3 regions of the Brevibacillus antibioticus genome follow, and region 3 is predicted to be linked to each of the others. Evidence: predicted binding sites of a transcription regulator. Region 3 holds the regulator's gene; each other region holds the start of a gene.
What was found. The regulator CtsR, encoded in region 3, represses protease genes until heat stress. The targets are predictions, from matches to a motif close to ATGGTCAATAAAGGTCAAACA.

Region 1 (7,398 bases), 850 kb from region 3:
GAGACGCGCTCTATGGACAAGAATGGAAACGAGTTCTCCTTCGAAACACGCGGTATCCCCATTTTAAGCGCGGTAGGAGACGTCCAAAACATCATGTTAGTCTCGCGAAATGTCACTGAACGCAAATACTCAGAGGCTGCCTTATTTAAAAGCGAGAATACGAATAAAATTATCTCAGAATACACAGAGGATCTTATTCTGATTACGGACAAAAACGGGGATATCCTCTATCTCTCCCCTTCTCATTCACGCGTAATCGAAACGAATGAACATGGCCGTCAGCTCACCTTTGCCGAGATTCATCCTGAAGATCGTCAAACCGTCATTGACCACTTTCATCATTTGCTGGCGACCCAAGAACCAAAGATATGCGAATTCCGTTTCCAAACGAAAAGTAACAAATGGATCGTTCTCGAATCAAAGGGTGCCCCCATCCTGACAAAAACGGGAGATTGTGATGGCTTTATCATCGTATCGCGGGATATTTCAGAACGGCGGCATAACGAGGAACTATTACGGAAGGCTGAGAAACTGTCCGTGATTGGGGAGCTGGCTGCTGGAATCGCCCATGAGATTCGCAATCCGCTCACATCTTTGAAGGGCTTTATCCAATTTCTTTATCCGAGCATGAATGATAACCAACAATACGCCGACATCATGCTCTCTGAATTGGAACGGATCAATTTTATTGTGAGTGAATTGCTAGTCTTGGCAAAGCCACATAGCATTCAAATCAAGCCTCTTCCGCTCATCCCTTTGCTGGAAAACGTCTTGACACTTTTGAGGTCGGAAGCAAATTTGAAAAACATCGATTTTCGTACCGCATTTGCTTACCATCCGATCATTGCTGGAGAAGAAAACCAGCTCAAGCAGGTCTTTATCAACATCATTAAAAATGCCATCGAAGCGATCGACGGACATGGTGAGGTTCTTATTGCCACCACCCTAACAGACAATCATCAGGTGCTCATTACGCTCACGGATACTGGCTGTGGAATCTCCGAAGAAATGATTCACAAGCTGGGTGCCCCCTTTTTCACGACAAAAGAAAACGGAACTGGCCTCGGCCTCATGATCAGTAGCAAAATCATGAAAGACCACAACGGCAGCCTGGAAATTAAAAGCAGAGAGCACGAAGGTACAGTGGTAGAGATAACATTGCCGATTGTATAGGACCAAATTGGGTCATCCTAGAAAGGTGTACATCTCATCATCATTGGAGGTGCCCTATGGATTTTACCAAAATGAGCACGAGTGAGTTCGTGGCCAAAATTCGCGAATCCCAAGCGAAAAACCTGCGAAGCAGACAGCATCAGGGCTACGGTCATCCAGAGCAGCGTCTGCCCAGCAAGCAACGAGTATAACGAAACAAAAACCCACCTGCGAGCTCACTGCCGGCCAGGTGGGTTTTTGTTTCGTTATTGTGGATCCTGCTTATTCAGGTTACGATCTCTTTCGGACTTTTGCTTTTGGGTGCCTTGCGTCTTACTGCTGTGTCCTTGATTGCCGCCATTTTTCGTATTTCGATTGTTTGACATCAGAATCCCTTCCTTTTCATTCTGGTATTCTTGCCAAACGTAGTATGTCCCAAACGGCTTATTCATAATGAGGGATTACTTCGCTTCACCCATAAATACTTTCTTTCCGTCCTCGTACTTATACACGTATACGGAAGCAAAGTCGTTGTCGCCTTTTTCATTGAATGTTACGTTAACGAATTTGCCTTTATAATCTTTGGTTTTGTGAACAGCTTCCAGCACTTGTTCACGAGTTGGCTTTTTGCCGCCGTTTGCTTTAATCGCTTCTTCCAGACCGTTCAGCATAACACCCATGGAGTCATAGCCAAACGAAGTGAAGATCCCTACTTTGTTGCCAGTCGCACTCTCGAAGTCTGTGATCCATTTCTTGCCGTCTTCGGTAGCACCAATATCGCCAACAGTAGAAGTAAAGACTACGTTATTGGCATTTTCCGCACCAGCAATTTTCACCAGGTCAGCGGAGTCGTAGCCATCGCCACCCATGAAGACACCTTTGAAGCCTTTTTCACGTGCTTGCTTCACGATGATCCCTGCATCCGAATAGTATCCACCGAAGTAGATCATCTCTGGATTTTTCGCAAGGATTTGGGTGATGATCGCACTATAATCTTTCTCGCCTGCTGTTACCCCTTCATAGCCGAGAACTTGTACACCGTCTTTTTCAAATTGCTTTTTCACTTCTTCCGCAAGTCCTTGTCCATAAGCAGCTTTGTCATGCATAACGAATGCCGTTTTTACATTCAACTGATTTTTGGCAAAGATAGCAGCCTTGGAGCCTTGTTGATCGTCGCGCGCACAAATGCGGTGTACGATCTTCTTGCCTTGCTCAGTCAAATCTGATCCCGTTGCGGAAGGAGACACCATCACGAGCTTCTCTTGCTCGTATTGCGCTGCTGCCGTAATCGATGCACCTGTTGTAGCATGGCCTACTACTCCAACTACATCAGGATTCGAAATCAACATTTGCGCGACTGCTACCCCTTGTTTCGGGTCAGCTTGGTCGTCTTGAGCGGACAATTGAACGTCATAGCCAAGTGCTTTGAATGCCTCTACCTTTTCTTTCAGTGCATATTCAGCACCAGCTTTTGCTGTGCTTCCGTAATCGGAGTACTGACCCGACATCGGACCAACTACAGCAACAACGAGCTTCTCAGTAGCGCCACTTGCACCGCCTGTGCTTCCTCCGCTATTGTTGCTCGGCTGTGGTGTCGCGCTTTGTCCACCAGTTCCCGCACCTCCACCGCAGCCCGCGAGCAATGTGCTCAGAGCAAATGTTGCAACCAATATCGACAATGATTTCTGTTTTTTCATAGCAAAACATCCCCCTCTTTATTTATGAGCAAACTATGAATCACAATCTTATTGTAGGATATTTTAGAAAATTTGCAATAGAAATGATTGAAAGAATAATCAACCAAAAAAAACCTCTATCGCAGTCTGCTAATAGAGGCGTATCACGTATTGTATTAAGGAAATAGCCACTTCTACGCATAGAAGTGGCTATCTTGATGAGAAACATCCATTCGTTTTAGGAATTAATTGCAATGCTCAGCTTGTAAGTGAGCTTGCTTGCATCGTACTCCACTTTTGCACCCAATTCTTCGGCGATGAATACGAGAGGAACGAGTACTCCTCCAGTCACTGGACGTGGCGGATTTTCTACAGTTGTTTCTTTGCCGTTTTTATAAGCAAAGTTTTTGTTTTCGTACATACGCAGTGCGTACTTGTTGTCTTTGGCAACTAGCAGAGATTTGTCCATGCTATCCCATGCTGCACTACCACCCAGAGCAATCGCCAATGTGCTCGCATTCACATACGCAACACCATTTTCAGTAACGATCTCTTGTGGGAATGGGAACTCCTTGCCGTTGAGTTCAACCTTGATTTTTTGTTGCTGTACAGGAGCAGGCGCAGTTTGAGCAAACGCAGCCGTTGCCGCTACACTTCCAGTTAGAAGAGCCGCTGTCAGCATCATTGTTGAGAACTTGCGAAGCATAATAAACACCCCTTAAATATCATAAAATCAATTCCAATTTTGTAAAGTTCGACACAAATCACCTTTTTCCTTCTTTTTTATCCCATACTTTTCCTATGTAATTCTCTCGCCAAACATGACAAGACTAGGAAAAAAAATAAATATCCCACGAACAAATGTTTTTGTGCACAACCTGTGCATAACATTGTGGATAACTTTCGAAAGCGAGGCTTACCATGGCAGGGGAACGTTTTTTTCTCATTTATCAAGAGGCCAGTGACGAAGAATGCTTATTGACCATTGAACCTTACAAAGATCAACAGGAACTGGCGGAAGCCATCAATCAGCTGCAAGCCAAACAAGTCGATGAATATACGATCATCAAAGGAAAAAAGATGAAAGCCACGCTGAAACTCGCCGTCGATTTGACCGAGGCCGATGAGAATTCCAAGGAATGAATGTTTTCTTTTTCGAGTAGGTTTAGACAGAGGGAAAATGGCAAACATGGTAGTGAGGGAGCGCACTTATGTGTTTGACCTTCATTGACCTTTTGTGTATGATATTGTTACAAAGAGAGGAGGAAGACTAGATGCATATGAATTTAATTCCAACCGTCATTGAACAGACGAACCGCGGGGAACGTGCTTACGACATTTATTCCCGCCTGCTCAAAGACCGCATCATCTTTCTGGGAACCCCAATCAACGACACCGTAGCCAATATCGTTGTGGCACAGTTGTTGTTCCTTCAGGCGGAAGATCCGGAGAAAGACATTCACTTGTACATAAACAGCCCAGGCGGTTCTATTACTGCTGGTATGGCAATTTACGATACTATGCACTTCATCAAGCCAGATGTATCCACCATTTGTATCGGAATGGCTGCTTCGATGGGAGCATTCCTGCTCGCTGCTGGGGCAAAAGGCAAACGCTTTGCTCTGCCAAACAGTGAAGTCATGATCCACCAACCATTGGGTGGTGCCCAAGGACAAGCGAGCGACATTGAGATCGCCGCAAAACGTATTTTGAAGATGCGTGATCATCTGAACACTATCCTCGCTGAACGCACTGGACAGCCTTTGGAGCGCATCCAAAAGGATACTGATCGCGACAACTTCCTCTCTGCCGCTGAAGCAGTAGAGTACGGATTGATTGACAAAGTCATCACTTCCGAAGCGTCTTCGAAAAAATAAGTGATAGGTAGTAAAAAAGAAGCACTCGTGCCTGGACTGGCCGAGTGTTTTTTTATATGCCGAGCAAACCCCAAGAGGTTTCCTTGGTTTGCTCGGCTTTTTCGATGGATCATTGTGATACTTCCATTAGCTGACTGACATAGACCGTTCGGCTATGCCCAGGATTTTTTTCTTCATGCACACGTGCCGTTGACGTTTTTTCGTCAACAGCATCGATCCAAACGGCTTGTCCTTCGTACTCTACCTTGATATGGTCGTCGGATTTCATGATGGCTTGTGCTCTCGTTACATTCATAAGTGACTGGCTCCCTCTATTGATCATCGTCAAGAGCTTGCTTGGCTGATGTAGCCCCAGTCATCGTGTCTACAGTCGTTTCTTCAATCAGGCCGTTTTGGTCGGAAACAACTCCGCCTCCCAGTCCCTCGTTCACCATTCGATCAATGTCCATATCATAGCAATCGCGGCCTTCGTGACACTTATCACGGTTACTCATGTCTCATTTCCTCCTTCATGTAATATACATGGTTAGAAATGCCCTGCCCGAAGCGAATTGATACATATTCATCAAGACGATCAACAAAAAAAGACACCTCCCTCTAAGGGAAAAGTGTCTCTCGTTACTCTATTCTTCCTTGCTTACCAGATTCGTAAGGCTGGTGACTGCCTGGGAGGCATCCGGCCCTTCTGCCAAAATGGTAATTTCCGTTCCAGAGCTGATTGCGAGGCTCATGATACCCATGATGCTTTTCGCATTGACCTTCTTGTTGCCTTTTTCTACGAATACTTCCGATGCAAAACGGTTAGCTTCCTGTACGAAAAAGGCTGCTGGACGAGCTTGCAAACCGGTCTTTAACTGAACCACGACCTGCTGTTGAACCATGAATGGACCTCCTTACTTGTAGACTATTATCCTTTAGTATATCATGCATCTACATCGAAATATTTTGTTTTTCTCGTATTTTGTCAGCGATTTCGTTAATTTTTCGCAAGCGGTGGTTAATACCCGATTTGCTCACTACTCCGCTCGGCACCATCTCGCCCAATTCTTTCAAATTGATGTCAGGATGAGCCACTCGAAGCTCCGCGACCTCACGCAGACGTTTGGGCAAATTCTCCAATCCCATCTCTTGATCGATGAGCTGGATATTTTCCATTTGTCTGGTGGCTGCATTCACCGTTTTGTTTATGTTGGCGATTTCACAATTGTGTAAACGGTTTACGGAATTCCGCATGTCCTTTACAATTCGGACGTCCTCGAAATACAGAAGCGCCTGATGAGCCCCTATCAAGCTCAAAAACTCTGTAATCTTTTCGCCTTCTTTAATATAGAGAACATACCCTTTTTTCCGCTCGATGCACTTGGCATTTAGTTTATACCGATTGGCGATCTTGGTCAATGCTTCGCAAAAATCCTGATAGGAAGTGAAAATCTCCAGATGATAGCTGGATGCCTCTGGATGATTCACAGATCCCCCCGCCAAAAAAGCCCCCCGCAAATAAGCAGCGCGGCAACAGGACTTTTTCACGATTTCAGGAGCGATTCCTGGGATAAACGACAGGCTTTGATCCATTATCCCCAAGTCTTGCAAGATCTCATTGGCCTTATTCGGAATACGCACAATATAGACGTTGTTCTTTTTCAAACGCATTTTTTTGCGAACCAGCAATTCAGCGTGTATCTGAAACAACCTCTTGATTAACGTGTAAATGCGTCGGGCAATCGCCGCGTTCTCTGTCGTCACATCCAGCACCAGTCGTCCGGCTCCAAACTGCAGACTTCCATTCATCCGAATCAAGGCTGAGAGCTCTGCCTTGCTGCAGCAATCGGCACCCTCCATCATGGTAAGCTCTTTTTTGGTATGCGCGGCGAATGACATCGACTTCACTACTCCTTCTCTATCTTCAGCACCTTCCGTCTTCGTTTGACGAGTGACACAACCTGCTTGCTGACAGCATGTGCATCGTGACGTAGGTATCCGTCCTCAAATGTGACTAACGGCTTCGCCACCACATGCAGACCGAGCTGGCGCAATTGCTTTAAGTCACATCGGACAGGAGCTGCTCCTTTTTCCGCGTATTTGTCCAATACATGGGTAGGCAGCTCAGCTGAATTGACAATGATCGTATCCAGAAATGATCTATCTACATGTTCATACATGACATTTACGTGCTTGGATGCAGAAAAACCGTCTGTCTCCCCCGGTTGTGTCATGACGTTACAAATGTAGATTTTCGGGGCTTGTGCGCGTGTAATCGCTTCAAATAACCCGCGTACTAATAAATTGGGCAGGATGCTCGTGTACAAGCTGCCAGGCCCAATCAAAATGGCATCCGCGTCGGCAATCGCCATCAGGGCTTCTCCCAGAGGAACAGCGTCCTCCGGATCAAGGAACACCCGCTTGATTTCTTTGCCAGTCAACGGTATTTGGGATTCTCCGATTACGAGAGATCCATCTGTCATTTCCGCTTTCAACTGAATCGATTGCGTGGAAGCTGGCAATACATCTCCACGCACTGCCAAAACCCCGCTTAATGTTTTGACTGCGGTGACAAAATCTCCAGTGATTTCGTTCATCGCTGCAAGTAATAGATTTCCCAAATTATGCCCTGCTAATCCCGTGCCTGTGGAAAAACGATATTGCATGACTTTTTCCATCAACGGCTCTGTATCGGCCAGAGCAGTCAAGACGTT
Region 2 (7,398 bases), 1.7 Mb from region 3:
TCATTTTAGGCACGGCCGTACGCACGATACTCCCAATTTCTCCGGCCTTCAATGGGCGGAAAAAGATTTCCAAACAACGGGAACGAAGCGCAGCAGGCAGTTCCTCTGGCAACCTCGTCGTCGCTCCAACTAGACGAAAGTCGGCGGGCAAACCGTATTTGAATACGTCATGAATATGCGAAGGAATTTGGTTATTTTCCTCGCTGTAGTAAGCACTCTCCAGCATGACTTTGCGGTCTTCGAGAACCTTTAGTAACTTATTCATTTGAATAGGATGAAGTTCCCCTATTTCATCAAGAAACAGCATGCCACCGTGGGCTTTCGTCACAGCGCCTGGCTTTGGCTGCGGAATCCCCGCCTGCCCAAGCGAGCCTGCCCCTTGATAAATCGGATCATGTACAGAGCCGATTAACGGGTCAGCAATCCCGCGCTCATCAAAACGAGCGATCGTCGCATCGATTTCAATAAACTTGGCATCAGAAGAAAACGGCGATAGCTGATTTTTCTTCGCTTCTTCCAGCACGACCCTAGCCGCTGCGGTCTTGCCTACACCAGGTGGTCCATAAATAATGACATGCTGCGGGTTGGGACCACACAAAGCGGCACGCAACGCGCGAAGCCCATCTTCTTGTCCTACAATTTCTCCCAAAGTCGCTGGTCTTGTTCTCTCTGACAGAGGTTCTGTCAACGCAACCATTCTCATTTTGCGAATGGAATCAAGATCCTTGCGCGATTCCTTTTCGGTTGAGGTTTTCGTGTTTCTCTGCGCTCGCAGTAAGTTCCAAAAGTAGGTGCCGATCACGATACCAACAACCACTTCAATGACAGCAATGACCAATGTCGTATAGTCCATATGCAGTCCCTCCCATGCGTCTTCGCTTGCGGTCAACTTTGGTCCCCCGAAGAAAAAGGAACACGTTCATGACCGTTTTGTGCATATGTAAAGCTTCTCTTGAACGATATCAAGTAGTATTGCCCCGCAAGCGTAGACGTAAACCACCAACAAAAAAACCACCTCGCCGATAACGAGATGGTTTGTGCAGACAATGCTTATGCTGTTTCTTCGTGCAATTCCTGACCTTCTTTGGTCAACAGTTGCGGCTTCACTTTGTCGCGTACCGTTTCTTCAGTAATGACACACTTGTTGACGTCTTCTCTGGAAGGAAGCTCATACATCATATCGAGCATGATTTGTTCGATAATCGCACGCAGTCCGCGCGCACCAGTGTTGCGCTTAATCGCTTCTTTGGCGATTTGCAGCAGCGCACCGTTATCGAACTCCAGCTCAACACCGTCGAGACTCAGCAGTTTTTGGTACTGTTTCACCAAAGAGTTTTTCGGCTCAGTCAGGATACGCACGAGCGTCTCCTCATCCAGCGGCTCCAAGGTAGCCAGCACTGGCAAACGACCGACGAACTCCGGAATCAGACCAAATTTCAACAGGTCTTCCGGCAAAATGTATTTCAGGTATTCTCCGGCTTTCAGATCGCCTTTTACGCCATCGCCGAAGTCTGCACCGAAACCGATGACTTTTTTACCCAAACGACGCTTGATAATCTGCTCGACGCCATCAAATGCACCGCCGCAGATGAACAAAATGTTCGACGTGTCGATTTGGATGAACTCTTGGTGAGGATGCTTGCGTCCGCCTTGTGGTGGAACACTTGCAACAGTACCCTCCAAAATTTTCAAGAGCGCTTGCTGAACACCTTCACCAGATACATCACGCGTGATGGATGGGTTTTCCGATTTGCGGGCTACCTTATCAATCTCGTCGATGTAAATGATTCCTTTTTCAGCCTTCTCCACATCATAGTCAGCAGCTTGGATGAGCTTGAGCAAGATATTTTCAACGTCTTCGCCCACATAGCCTGCTTCTGTCAGAGAAGTTGCGTCCGCAATTGCGAAAGGTACATTCAGAATGCGCGCCAATGTTTGCGCGAGCAACGTTTTCCCGCTACCAGTCGGACCGATCAGCATGATGTTGGATTTTTGCAGCTCCACATCCTCGATCTTCGCCCCGGAATTAATCCGTTTGTAGTGGTTGTACACCGCTACAGACAAGGATTTCTTCGCCATATCTTGACCGATGACATAGTCGTCCAAGATTTTGCGAATTTCCACTGGCTTTGGAATTTCTTTCATATCGATTTCTTCTTCAGTGCCCAGTTCTTCCTGTACAATCTCATTGCACAGTTCGATACATTCGTCACAAATGTAAACACCAGGACCAGCTACCAGCTTGCGCACCTGTTCCTGGGACTTGCCGCAGAAGGAACACTTCAGTTGGCCTTTGTCGTCGTTAAACTTAAACATGCGCTTCACCTCACAACGGGTCAGTTTTTGCGTTCGATAATAGAGTCAATCAATCCGTAGGCCTTTGCTTCTTCTGCGCTCATGAAATTGTCGCGGTCTGTATCTTGCTCTACACGTTCATAAGGCTGACCTGTCCGCTCAGACAAAATCTCATTCAGCTGGCGCTTCGTTTTCATAATCCATTCCGCATGAATGCGGATGTCTTCTGCTTGCCCACGCACACCGCCGAGCGGTTGGTGAATCATCACTTCCGCATTTGGAAGAGCGAAGCGCTTGCCTTTTGCACCAGCAGCCAACAGGAACGCACCCATGCTGGCAGCCATGCCCACACAAATCGTGGACACATCCGGTTTGATGTACTGCATGGTGTCATAGATGGCCATTCCTGCTGTAACAGAACCACCTGGAGAGTTTATGTATAGCGATATGTCTTTGTCCGGATCTTCTGCCTGCAAGAAAAGCAGCTGAGCAACTACCAAATTGGCGATTTCATCATCAATTTCGGTGCCCAAGAGAATAATCCGGTCTTTCAGGAGGCGCGAGTAAATATCGTAGGAGCGCTCGCCCCTGCTTGTTTGCTCGATGACCATAGGGATTAGCATTATGTATTTTCCTCCTTTGCCGAAAAAAGTCAATGGTGGAAAAACAAGGCACGATACACTCGTGCCTTGTGATCTTGACAGCCAGTGCTCAGGGTTAGCCTGCCCACTGACCAATCATGCGTTCTTCTAAGCTTATGCTGTTACTTTGCTTTCTGCAACCAGCAAATCTACTGTTTTGCGAGTTTGCACATCGCGGTACAGAGCAGCCATGCCATCTTGTGCGGAGAAGATTTTGCGCAGCTCGTCTGCTGGGCGGCCGTATACGCCAGCCAGTTTCTCGAGTTCTGCAGTTACATCTTCTTCTGTTGCTTCGATGTTTTCTGCTTTGCCGACTGCTTCCAAAGTCAAGGAAGTGCGAACGCGGGATGTTGCGTCTGCACGCAATTGATCACGCAGTTGGCTCTCATCCATGCCGGAGAACTGGTAGTACAGTTCCAGCGTCATGCCTTGGTATTGCAGACGTTGACCAAATTCATTTACCATTTGATCCAATTCATGCTCAACCATTACTGCTGGCAAATCGATCTCAGCGTTTTCAGCTGCTTTCAGAACGAGCTGCTCACGAACATATTGATCTTTTTCTTGTGCAGTTTTTTCTTCGAGCTTTTTCTTGGTGTCTGCTTTCAGCTCTTCCAGCGTGTCGAACTCGCTCACGTCTTTGGCAAACTCATCATCCAAGACAGGCATGTTTTTGCGCTTCAGGCTGTTCAGCTTCACTTTGAATACCGCTTCTTTACCAGCGAGGTTAGGAGAGTGGTATTCTTCAGGGAAAGTTACGGTAATTTCTTTTTCTTCGCCGATGTTCAAGCCAGCCAGTTGCTCTTCGAACCCTGCGATGAAAGTACCGGAACCCAGTTCCAGAGAGTAATCTTCTGCTTTACCGCCTTCAAAAGCTACTCCGTCTTGGAAGCCTTCGAAATCGATTACAGCGATATCGCCTGTTTGTGCGGCACCCTCTTCTACTGCTACCAGCTCAGCATGACGCTCTTGCATACGCTTCAGTTCAGCGTCAACGCTCTCTTCTGTTACAGAGAAGTCTTTTTCTTCGATGGACAGACCTTTGTAGTCGCCCAGCTTCACTTCAGGCTTCACAGTTACAGTCGCTTTGAAGATCAGGTTTTTCCCTTGCTCCATTTGCGTTACGTCTACTTCTGGACGATCTACTGGCTCGATGCCAGCTTCACGAACAGCTTGTCCGTATGCAGTTGGAAGCAGAATGTCAAGAGCGTCTTGGTACAAAGATTCTACACCAAAACGGGATTCGAACATTTTGCGTGGTACTTTTCCTTTACGGAATCCTGGAACTTGAACTTTTTGAACCACTTTTTTAAACGCTTGATCCAATGCTGCGTCTACTTGCGTAGCATCTACTTCAATCGTCAGGACTCCCTGGTTATTCTCTACCTTTTCCCAATTTGCTGCCACGTAAACTTCCCCTCCTAAATCGAATCAACAGAACATCGCCAGCCGCGCCATGGTATCTTCGCAGGCTCGGATGATAATATTCTAGCCATTATAACCATTCTAGTATAGCACAAATCTTTTAGTTTTCAAGAAGACCTCATTGGTCGACGAACAGAATAGTTCCCTCCCAATTGTGGAACCGGGTTGCCTACATGATCGTAAAACGTCACGGTTATGTATATTTCTGTCGGGCTCGTTCCTGTCTCTTCTAAAAGAGCATATGTCGGTACGTGAAAACCGCGCGGCATTTGCAGGCTGCCCGGATTCAGAAACAAGATGTCTCTCTCTACGCCACAGACAGGTACATGAGAGTGACCGAATACGACTACATTTGCCCCGACCTCTTCTGCACGGTAATGAAGGCGCAGAAGAGAGCCTTTCACTCCGAAAAGATGCCCGTGCGTTTGCAGGATGTGAAGGTCGCGCCATTTGGTCTCTTGCTCAGTCGGCACCTCTTGTGTCGAATCGCAATTGCCTCGGACAAGCGTCATGTTGGAAAACGGCTCGCGCTTATGGTCGACACAAAAATCGCCACAATGCAAAATTTTTTCGACATGATGTCGGTTGACGACCTGGCTGACTTCCCGAACCAAGCCGTGGCTATCGCTCATGATGAGAATTCCCATCACGCTTCACTCTCCTGTTTTCTCTCTTGTCTACTTGATGATTTCAAGCAGTTGCTGCATAGCACGAGCGCGGTGGCTGATCTGGTTCTTTTCTTCTGGCATGAGTTCGGCCATCATTTTGTCCATCGATGGGATGTAGAATACCGGATCGTATCCGAAGCCGTTTGTCCCTTTTGGGTCACGCGCGATCACACCCTCACAAGCGCCAGTGGCGATGATTGGCTCTTCGCCAGGAATCACCAACGCCAACGTACAACGGAAGCGAGCTGTGCGTTCCTGTGTCGATACCTCTTCCAGCTCTTTCAACAATTTACGCCAATTCTGCTCGTCTGTTGCATCCTCCCCAGCGAAGCGGGCGGAATAAACACCCGGGCGTCCTTCCAGCGCATCTACCTCCAGACCGGAATCGTCACCGAGGGCTGGCATGTTCAAGTATGTAGAGATTTCGATTGCTTTTTTCAACGCGTTTCCTTCGAAGGTGTCCTTGTCTTCTACTACCTCAGGCACGCCGTCAAATTCAGCGAGGCTAATTCCTTCCCAGCCCGCATCTGCGAACAGCCTATTGAATTCTTTCACTTTTCCTTGGTTCCGTGTTGCGAGAACGACTTTTTTTCGATTAGGCATGACTTTCCTCCGCTACGGATTGGGCAAAAGAGAGCGAAACATCAGCGAGCGCCTCTTTTTGACTGTTAATCAAGTTGTCAATGCCGACTTTTGCAAGGGCAATCATTTCTTGTAGCTGTTCAGGCGAAAATGGAGCATCCTCCCCTGTTCCTTGCAGCTCGACAAACTTTCCTTTTCCCGTCATAACGACATTCATGTCGACAATCGCTGTGGAATCCTCTTTGTAGTTGAGATCGAGTACAGCTTGCTCGCCGACTACCCCTACGGAGGTTGCTGCCAGGAAATCGTTTAACGGAAGCTGTTTCCAGGTGCCACTATCCACCAGGTTTTGCATGGCGTCTACCATTGCCACGTAAGCTCCGGTAATCGAAGCTGTCCGTGTACCTCCATCTGCCTGAATGACATCGCAATCCAGCCAGATGGTGCGTTCCCCCATTGCTTCAAGGTTCACAACGGAGCGCAGAGCACGTCCGATCAGACGCTGAATCTCCATGGTTCGTCCACCGACTTTTCCTTTGGACGACTCACGCGCGTTGCGGGTCGCTGTTGCTCGGGGAAGCATGGAATACTCGGCTGTGATCCAGCCCTTCCCGCCACCACGCATAAAAGGCGGTACCCGTTCTTCCAAAGTCGCCGTACAAATCACCTTTGTGTCTCCGACTTCAATCAGGCAAGATCCTTCTGCGTGTTTAATGTAATTGCGCGTAATGGTTACTGGGCGCAATTGGTCATGGGCACGGCCATCCACTCTCATTCCAAGTTCCTCCTAAATCGCTTTGTTACACTCCGCTCATTATACCAGAGGCGGGAAACGATCTGCCACTGCACAAACGCCTCTTCCTTATTTACGTGAATTGCAAATATTCTTGTCACTTCCTTCTTCATAAAAAATTTCTTGCCGTTACTCTACTGTTTAAAATATTATCTAATTAGACATTTAATTAATTTGATGGTAGGTGAATCTGTTTATGAACTTCTTGTTTCTTTTGAAAAAGCCGAATCTGCGGCGCCTTTTAACCGCCAATTTCTTAAGCGGAATCGGAGATTGGTTTAACAGCGTTGCTGTACTCGCACTGCTGCTCGAAATAACGGGAACAGCTATCGCGGTCGGCATTACCCTCGCACTACGCACGCTGCCTCACTTGATTTTTGGTCCACTGGGCGGTCTGATGGCAGACCGTTTTGATCGAAAAAAAGTGATGGTCGCCTGTGATCTCGTTCGCGGCTTCGTTGCTCTTTCGTTTTTGTTCGTATCTGAAAAATCAGATCTATGGATGGTCTATGCAGGTACTTTTTCGTTAGTTGCCTTTTCTTCCCTTTACAATCCTGCACGAATGTCCCTGCTGCCTAAAATCGTTGACCCTGAGGAATTGGCGACTGCGAATGCACTTGATCAAAGTATCTATGGAATCGTCATGGCCATCGGTTCGTTGATCGGCGGTATTTTTGTTGCACTGTGGGGAAGTGATCTCGCTTTTCTTTTCAATGCCCTCTCCTTTTTCGCCTCGGCTCTGTTTCTGGCTAGGCTGAAGGTACCCGCCTCCCCAACCGACCCCGTTTCTAACGTACAGTTGCAGCAGGCAGCTAATGTCTCTTCCTACGGAGAGGTGATACGCGCCATCACATCCACACCGATTGTGTACGCCATCCTTTTGTTAAAAGCCGTGTGGCCAATCGGCGGGGGGATCATCAATGTCTTGATCAGTGTCTATGCCTATCAAGTGTTTGCTGCCGGTGAATGGGGAATTGGTCTGTTGTACGGTGCG
Region 3 (7,398 bases):
CATCGCTCAACGGATAAAAGCTACCCTGGGGATAACAGGCTTATCTCCCCCAAGAGTCCACATCGACGGGGAGGTTTGGCACCTCGATGTCGGCTCATCGCATCCTGGGGCTGAAGTAGGTCCCAAGGGTTGGGCTGTTCGCCCATTAAAGCGGTACGCGAGCTGGGTTCAGAACGTCGTGAGACAGTTCGGTCCCTATCTGTCGCGGGCGTAGGAAGTTTGAGGAGAGCTGTCCTTAGTACGAGAGGACCGGGATGGACGCACCGCTGGTGCACCAGTTGTCACGCCAGTGGCACAGCTGGGTAGCTATGTGCGGACGGGATAAGCGCTGAAAGCATCTAAGCGTGAAGCCCCCTCCAAGATGAGACTTCCCACAGCGCAAGCTGGTAAGACCCCTCATAGACGATGAGGTTGATAGGTTCGGTGTGGAAGCGCGGTAACGCGTGGAGCTGACGAATACTAATCGGTCGAGGACTTATCCACAAATTCTTAGCAATCATGCGTATTCAGTTTTCAGGGAATGAAACCAACCTCTTTACCCCAGAATGGGTAAGGAGGTTTTTTGTTTTTAACGTATCTCACAACAAAAAGTCAAACTCGCGATTATTTTGTCGATAAGTTAGGCCGAATGACCGACAAGTTCCCTCTTGCAGACGGGTCTTGGGGTAGACTAACATGAGAAGGTACCTGATCCAGGCGTTGGAATAGGCGAGGTTATGAAGGAGAATCGTTCATGAAAAAAATTCTAATCTTTTCCGCTTCCATCGGTAACGGACACAACCAGGCAGCGCGGGCCATGCAAGAAAGCTTGGCTGAGAGTGGTTGCACATCAATGATCATCGATACGTTGGAATATATTAGCCCCACCTTTCACAAGATTTTGCTGGAAAGCTATATGAATCTGTTAAGGCTGTCACCTAAGATGTGGGGCAGAATTTATCATAATACAGAAAAAACCCGTTTTTTCGATATGAATGTGCTGATGAATAAGTTATTGGCAAACAAACTTAAAAAGTTGATCAACAGCGTACAGCCGGATGCCTTTATTGCTACGCATCCGTTTGCAAGCTGTATGCTTTCCGTACTGAAAGGGAGAAATGATTGGAAAGAACCAATCTATACGATCATTACTGACTATACCATCCATCCTTCATGGATTAATCACCATATCAATTATTACTTCATCGGTCATGAACAGCTGTATTACCTGTTAGACGTTTATCGACAGGATCATCAAAAATTCATTCCGATGGGCATTCCCATCATGAAAAAATTCAGTTTGCCATTGGAACCGGATTTAATTCGGCAAAAGCTTGGCCTCGCTCCTGAACAAAAGAGTATTATTCTTTCAGGGGGCGGATTGGGTCTCGGCTCGATGGAAAAAGTATTGGATGGACTAGAAGAGATTAACATTCCTCTTAAAACCTTTGTGTTAACAGGGACAAACGACAAGCTGTACAATAAAGTGATCAATCGTACGTATCGGCATGAAGTCGTTCCGCTAAAATTCATCAATAACTTCCACGAATACTTGGAAACGGCTGATTTAATTGTCACCAAATCAGGAGGACTTACATCAGCTGAAGTAATGAGTAAACGGGTACCTATGATTGTTTACAACCCTCTGCCTGGACAGGAAGAGAGGAACAGCCACTTTTTGCTCAATAATGGATGTGCGGTACATGCGAATTTGTCGGAGCAATTGATTTACTTTATCGATGAATTATTGCATAGCCCGTCCAAGGTGGACTATATGCGTAGAATGGGACTGAAAATCTCGAAGCCAGATGCTGCACAACGAATTACTGAGTTTATCATGGATGATATGAATATATGCCAGGAGAAGTAGAATAGCTGCCTAGCCAGACAAAATGGAGGAACCTATGACTGTACCATTCGCTATATTATTTGATATGGATGGCACGTTACTGCAAACAGAAAAGCTGTCGACCCCCGCGTTTATTCGAACGTTTGACCAGCTTCGTCAAAAAGGATTGTGGAAAGGGGAAACCCCTGACGAACGTGAACTGATCAATGTACTGGGAATGACACTCGAGCAAATCTGGGACAAATTATTGCCGGGCGCAAGTGAGGAAGCTATTCGTTCAGCAGACACCTTCTTGCTAGAGAATGAAATCCAGTTACTTAAAGAACGAGTGACCGACCTCTATCCGGATGTAAAATCAACTTTAGAAAAGCTACGTGAAAAAGGATTTTCTTTGTTTATAGCAAGCAATGGGCAGGAAGAGTACATCGATGCCATTTGTCAGGAATACGAGTTGAAGCCACTGATGACCGACCTGTACTCGGCTGGCCGCTTCCGCACGCATTCCAAAAATGACCTAGTTGCAAAATTGTTGTCTGATTACAAAATCGGACAGGCCATCATGGTAGGAGATCGTCACTCCGACGTGGAAGCAGGCAAGACAAACGGTTTATTTACCATTGGATGCGACTTTGGTTTTGCCAAACCAGGCGAGCTTGATGGGGCAGATGTCATCATCACCAGCTTCCCTCAGCTACTGAATCATTTGCCAGCAATCGACACCAATACGCAAGAACAAGCATAAACCATTCCTCAGGGAGTGGTTTTTTTGTTGATCATGTCCAAGTTTCAAGCAGCCCTCTTTTGCCTACACTAGAATGTGTAAGGGACACTTGCGGGCACGCACTAAACCCATTATAATTAACGTCAAAGATAGTCAAAGTCAATAGGTAGCTCATCAGAAACATACACAGAGGAATAGGAGGCGATGACTTGCGTAACATCTCGGACATCATTGAACATCACTTAAAAAGCATCATTACAAACAGTCCCAATGGATCGATCGAGATTCAGCGTAGTGAGCTTGCCGACCATTTTCAATGTGTGCCGTCTCAGATCAATTACGTCATTAATACGCGCTTTACCGTTCAAAAAGGATACATCGTAGAGAGTAAGCGCGGGGGCGGCGGGTATATTCGCATACGCAAGGTGCAGATTGTCAGCAAAGCACGCTTGCAGGAATTGCTAACGGAGGAACTGATTGGTGAGAGTATCAATCAGAGCGTGGGAAATGCGATCGTAGAAAGACTATTGGAGGAAGGCTTAGTCAACATCAGAGAAGCCACCTTGATGAAAATCGCTACCTCGCGAAACGTATTGACGCTAGAAGCTGAATTGCGGGATCGTTTGCGGGCAAATATTTTAAAGCAGATGATCGCGGCAATCTTGTTGAAGTAAAAGGAGGTATGATGTTATGAACTGTGAGGAATGCGGAAAACGACCGGCGACACTTCATTTGACGAAAATCGTCAATGGCGAAAAAACCGAATACCATATTTGCGAGCAGTGTGCTCATGAAAAAGGGGACGTCTTTACCGGCTTTCACAACTTCAGCATCAACAATCTCCTCTCAGGACTTTTAAAATTTGATCCCATGCAAAAGAATGGACGCGAAACGGCAACGAATAAGCCGCTTCAATGCGAAACCTGTGGACTCACATATACTCAATTTAGTAAAAGCGGCCGATTCGGTTGTAGTGATTGCTACACCTTTTTGGGTGACCGACTGGACCCCCTTTTCCGCCGGATTCACGGGAACACACAGCATAGTGGAAAGGTACCAGAGCGTACCGGTGGCAAACTGAAGATCCGTAAAGAGCTAGAGCAACTAAAGCAAGCGCTGCAAAGTCATGTCGCCAGTGAAGAGTTCGAGAAGGCAGCAGAAATGCGTGATCGAATTCGAGCATTGGAACAAAAAATGGCCCAATCGTAGCAAGGGAGGTTAGCTGGTTATGTCCCAAAAGCAGTTTATGCAAAACCCGTGGAGCAATTGGATGAAAGGAGAAGGTCCTGATTCCGACATTGTCATAAGTACACGGCTGCGTATCGCCCGTAACCTGCGCCAGCATCCCTTTCCGTTATTGGCAACGGACTCGCAGGGCGAGGAAGTCGTCAGAAAGGTAACGGAAGTAAGCGATTCGGAGGCAATGCGCAAGCGGCATCAGCTTCAGGTCATCCATATGGATCAAATTAATCCGTTAGAAAAACGTGTGCTCGTAGAAAAGCATCTGGTTAGCCCTCATTTGGCAGAGGAATCTCGCAAAGGTGCGGTATTGCTTCGTGAAGATGAGTCCGTCAGCATTATGGTTAATGAAGAAGACCACATTCGAATACAGGTACTATTACCCGGGTTTCGTTTGAACGAGGCATGGGAAATAGGAACTAAGATAGACGACATTTTTGAGAAAAACTTGAACTACGCGTTCGACGAAACACGAGGATATCTGACAAGCTGCCCAACCAATGTGGGTACGGGAATTCGTGCATCTGTGATGCTGCACTTGCCAGCTCTGGTGATGACGCAGCAGATCAGCAGAATTTTACAGGCAATTAATCAAGTTGGTCTAGTCGTTAGAGGAATTTACGGAGAGGGCAGCGAAGCTCTAGGGAATCTTTTTCAGTTATCCAATCAGGTCACACTGGGGATGTCTGAATCGGATATTCTTTCCAACCTCTACGGTGTAGCCAGGCAGATTATTGAGCAAGAGCGTGTGGCACGTACTTACTTGCTGGAGCATACCCGGGTTTCTTTGGAGGATCGGATTTTTCGGTCGTTTGGCATCCTGATGTACGCTCGCACAGTAGAGTCCAAGGAAGCGGCTCAGCGCTTGTCTGATGTACGTCTGGGGATTGATCTAGGCATCATTCCAAATGTATCTCCGCTCGTCCTAAACGAACTGTTGGTCACGACACAGCCAGGGTTTTTACAGCACCACGCTGGGCAAAAGCTCACTCCGGACCAACGCGATGAAAGAAGGGCAAGGCTGATTCGAGAACGTCTGCGCGTTGTGGACTCACAAGAGTAACGGTATCACGCAATTGTTAACCATATAGAGAAAAAACACGGTTATACGGAGGTGTACGATATGATGTTTGGACGTTTTACAGAACGAGCACAAAAAGTACTGGCGCTTGCCCTGGAAGAGGCGGTTCGTCTCGGACACAAAGATATTGGGACAGAGCATGTGCTGCTAGGACTCATTCGAGAAGGCGAAGGGATTGCCGCGAAGGCACTGCAATCACTTGGGCTTGGCCTCGATAAAATCCAGAGCGAAGTGGAGTCGTTAATCGGGCGAGGAACAGAGCAGTCCGGTAGTAATTACACACCAAACTATACACCTCGCGCCAAAAAGGTCATTGAACTGTCGATGGACGAAGCCCGCAAGCTGGGTCATACCTATGTGGGGACTGAACATATTCTGCTTGGCTTAATCCGTGAAGGAGAAGGCATTGCTGCGAGAATCATGAACAATCTGGGCGTTAGCCTGAACAAGGCACGTCAGCAGGTGCTTCAGCTGCTTGGCAGCTCGGAAATGATGGCATCTCATCAACCGTCTGGAGGAAATCCAGCGGCGAATACGCCGACACTGGACGGCTTGGCAAGGGATCTGACTGCAATCGCTCGTGATGGCGGGCTGGACCCGGTCATCGGTCGCCAAAAAGAAATCGAGCGTGTGATCCAAGTACTTAGCAGACGTACCAAGAACAACCCTGTTTTAATTGGAGAGCCCGGTGTCGGGAAGACAGCTATTGCAGAAGGTCTTGCCCAAAAAATCGTGAATAACGAAATTCCGGAGACCCTTCGTGATAAGCGCGTCATGACCCTCGATATGGGAACCGTTGTTGCGGGAACCAAATATCGCGGTGAGTTCGAAGATCGTCTGAAAAAAATCATGGACGAAATTCGCCAAGCAGGAAACATCATCCTGTTTATTGATGAGCTACACACCTTGATTGGAGCAGGTGGAGCAGAAGGAGCAATTGATGCCTCCAATATTTTGAAGCCTGCGCTGGCACGTGGCGAGCTACAGTGCGTAGGGGCCACTACGCTGGACGAATATCGCAAGTACATCGAAAAAGACGCGGCACTGGAGCGTCGTTTCCAACCGATTCAGGTTGATGAACCGACAGCGGAGGATGCCATTCGTATTCTGCATGGCCTTCGTGATCGTTACGAAGCCCACCACCGTGTCAAAATTACCGATGAAGCAATCGAGCAGGCAGTAAAACTGTCTGACCGCTATATTACGGAACGCTTCCTGCCTGACAAGGCCATCGACTTGGTCGACGAGGCGGCATCCAAAGTCCGCTTGCAATCCTTTACGGTTCCACCAAACCTCAAAGAGCTGGAGGGACGTCTGGAAGAGGTGCGCAAGGAAAAAGACGCTGCCGTACAATCACAAGAGTTCGAAGAAGCAGCAGCACTTCGCGATCAGGAGCAAAAACTGCGTGAAGAACTGGATAAAACGAAAAAAGACTGGAAAGAGCGCCAAGGCCAGCTGAACATGGAGGTTACACCAGAAGACATCGCGCAAGTAGTGGCGAGCTGGACAGGTATTCCTGTGTTGAAGCTGAAGGAAGAAGAAACAGAGCGCTTGCTGAAAATGGAAGAGATTTTGCACGATCGCGTCATTGGTCAAGATGAAGCAGTCAAATCCATTTCGCGTGCGATCCGCCGTGCCCGTGCTGGTCTAAAGGACCCAAAACGCCCAATCGGCTCGTTTATCTTCCTGGGACCCACCGGTGTGGGTAAAACCGAATTGGCTCGTGCTGTGGCAGAGACGCTTTTCGGTGACGAGGATGCCATGATTCGTGTAGATATGTCTGAGTACATGGAGAAGCATTCCACCGCTCGTCTGGTCGGTGCCCCTCCTGGCTATGTAGGCTTTGACGAAGGCGGTCAGCTGACCGAAAAAGTGCGTCGCAAGCCTTACTCCGTCATTTTGCTAGACGAAATCGAGAAAGCCCACCCAGACGTATTCAACATCCTGCTACAAGTTTTGGATGATGGTCGTCTGACAGACTCCAAAGGACGTACCGTTGATTTCCGCAACACGGTTGTCATTATGACTTCCAACGTCGGAGCCAGCATGATCAAGAAAAATACAACGCTCGGATTTACGACCAACGATTCGGAAAGAAAGTACCAGGATATGAAGGACAAAGTCATGGATGAGCTGAAAAAGAGCTTCCGTCCTGAGTTCTTGAACCGGATCGACGAAGTCATCGTGTTCCACTCTTTGGAGCAAGAGCACATCGAGCAAATTGTATCTCTCATGACAGAAGATCTGCGTAAACGTTTGAAAGAGCAAGACATTGATTTCCAGTTGAGCGAAGAAGCCAAGAAAGTACTGGCAAAAGAAGGCTTTGATCCGGCCTATGGTGCGCGTCCACTTCGTCGTGCTATCCAGCGCCACATCGAGGATAATTTGTCCGAGGAATTGCTCAAAGGTACGATCAGCAAGGGCGATACCGTCAATATCGAAGCCGAAGAAGGCAAGCTGGTAGTCAAGCGACTCGAAAAAACGAAATCGTAAGCTGTTGAAACGTAATAGAATGCCTCCTGATTCGGG

Region 1: a site for CtsR is predicted at 4,043-4,063, ahead of clpP (ATP-dependent Clp endopeptidase proteolytic subunit ClpP). Genes of this name have one in related genera too.
Region 2: a site for CtsR is predicted at 2,944-2,964, ahead of clpP (ATP-dependent Clp endopeptidase proteolytic subunit ClpP). Genes of this name have one in related genera too.

The regions. Positions count from the first base shown of each region.
Region 1 covers NZ_SZNK01000001.1:5,494,064-5,501,461, reverse strand. Annotated here, with positions in the region: gene E8L90_RS26565 (PAS domain-containing sensor histidine kinase) at 1-1,173, shown strand, start outside; gene E8L90_RS26560 (DUF4023 domain-containing protein) at 1,230-1,364, shown strand; gene E8L90_RS26550 (branched-chain amino acid ABC transporter substrate-binding protein) at 1,614-2,849, opposite strand; gene E8L90_RS26545 (copper amine oxidase N-terminal domain-containing protein) at 3,067-3,534, opposite strand; gene E8L90_RS26540 (hypothetical protein) at 3,750-3,971, shown strand; gene clpP (ATP-dependent Clp endopeptidase proteolytic subunit ClpP) at 4,103-4,705, shown strand; gene E8L90_RS26530 (H-type small acid-soluble spore protein) at 4,815-5,000, opposite strand; gene E8L90_RS26525 (hypothetical protein) at 5,017-5,199, opposite strand; gene E8L90_RS26520 (HPr family phosphocarrier protein) at 5,329-5,586, opposite strand; gene whiA (DNA-binding protein WhiA) at 5,636-6,583, opposite strand; gene E8L90_RS26510 (gluconeogenesis factor YvcK family protein) at 6,592-7,398, opposite strand, start outside.
Region 2 covers NZ_SZNK01000001.1:2,985,606-2,993,003, forward strand. Annotated here, with positions in the region: gene lonB (ATP-dependent protease LonB) at 1-853, opposite strand, end outside; gene clpX (ATP-dependent protease ATP-binding subunit ClpX) at 1,051-2,316, opposite strand; gene clpP (ATP-dependent Clp endopeptidase proteolytic subunit ClpP) at 2,337-2,918, opposite strand; gene tig (trigger factor) at 3,051-4,343, opposite strand; gene E8L90_RS13980 (metallophosphoesterase family protein) at 4,469-5,008, opposite strand; gene E8L90_RS13985 (XTP/dITP diphosphatase) at 5,039-5,632, opposite strand; gene rph (ribonuclease PH) at 5,625-6,386, opposite strand; gene E8L90_RS13995 (MFS transporter) at 6,601-7,398, shown strand, end outside.
Region 3 covers NZ_SZNK01000001.1:4,641,368-4,648,765, reverse strand. Annotated here, with positions in the region: rRNA gene E8L90_RS22380 (23S ribosomal RNA) at 1-483, shown strand, start outside; gene E8L90_RS22375 (MGDG synthase family glycosyltransferase) at 734-1,849, shown strand; gene E8L90_RS22370 (HAD hydrolase-like protein) at 1,884-2,570, shown strand; gene E8L90_RS22365 (CtsR family transcriptional regulator) at 2,759-3,223, shown strand; gene mcsA (protein-arginine kinase activator protein McsA) at 3,240-3,758, shown strand; gene mcsB (protein-arginine kinase McsB) at 3,778-4,851, shown strand; gene E8L90_RS22350 (ATP-dependent Clp protease ATP-binding subunit) at 4,912-7,362, shown strand.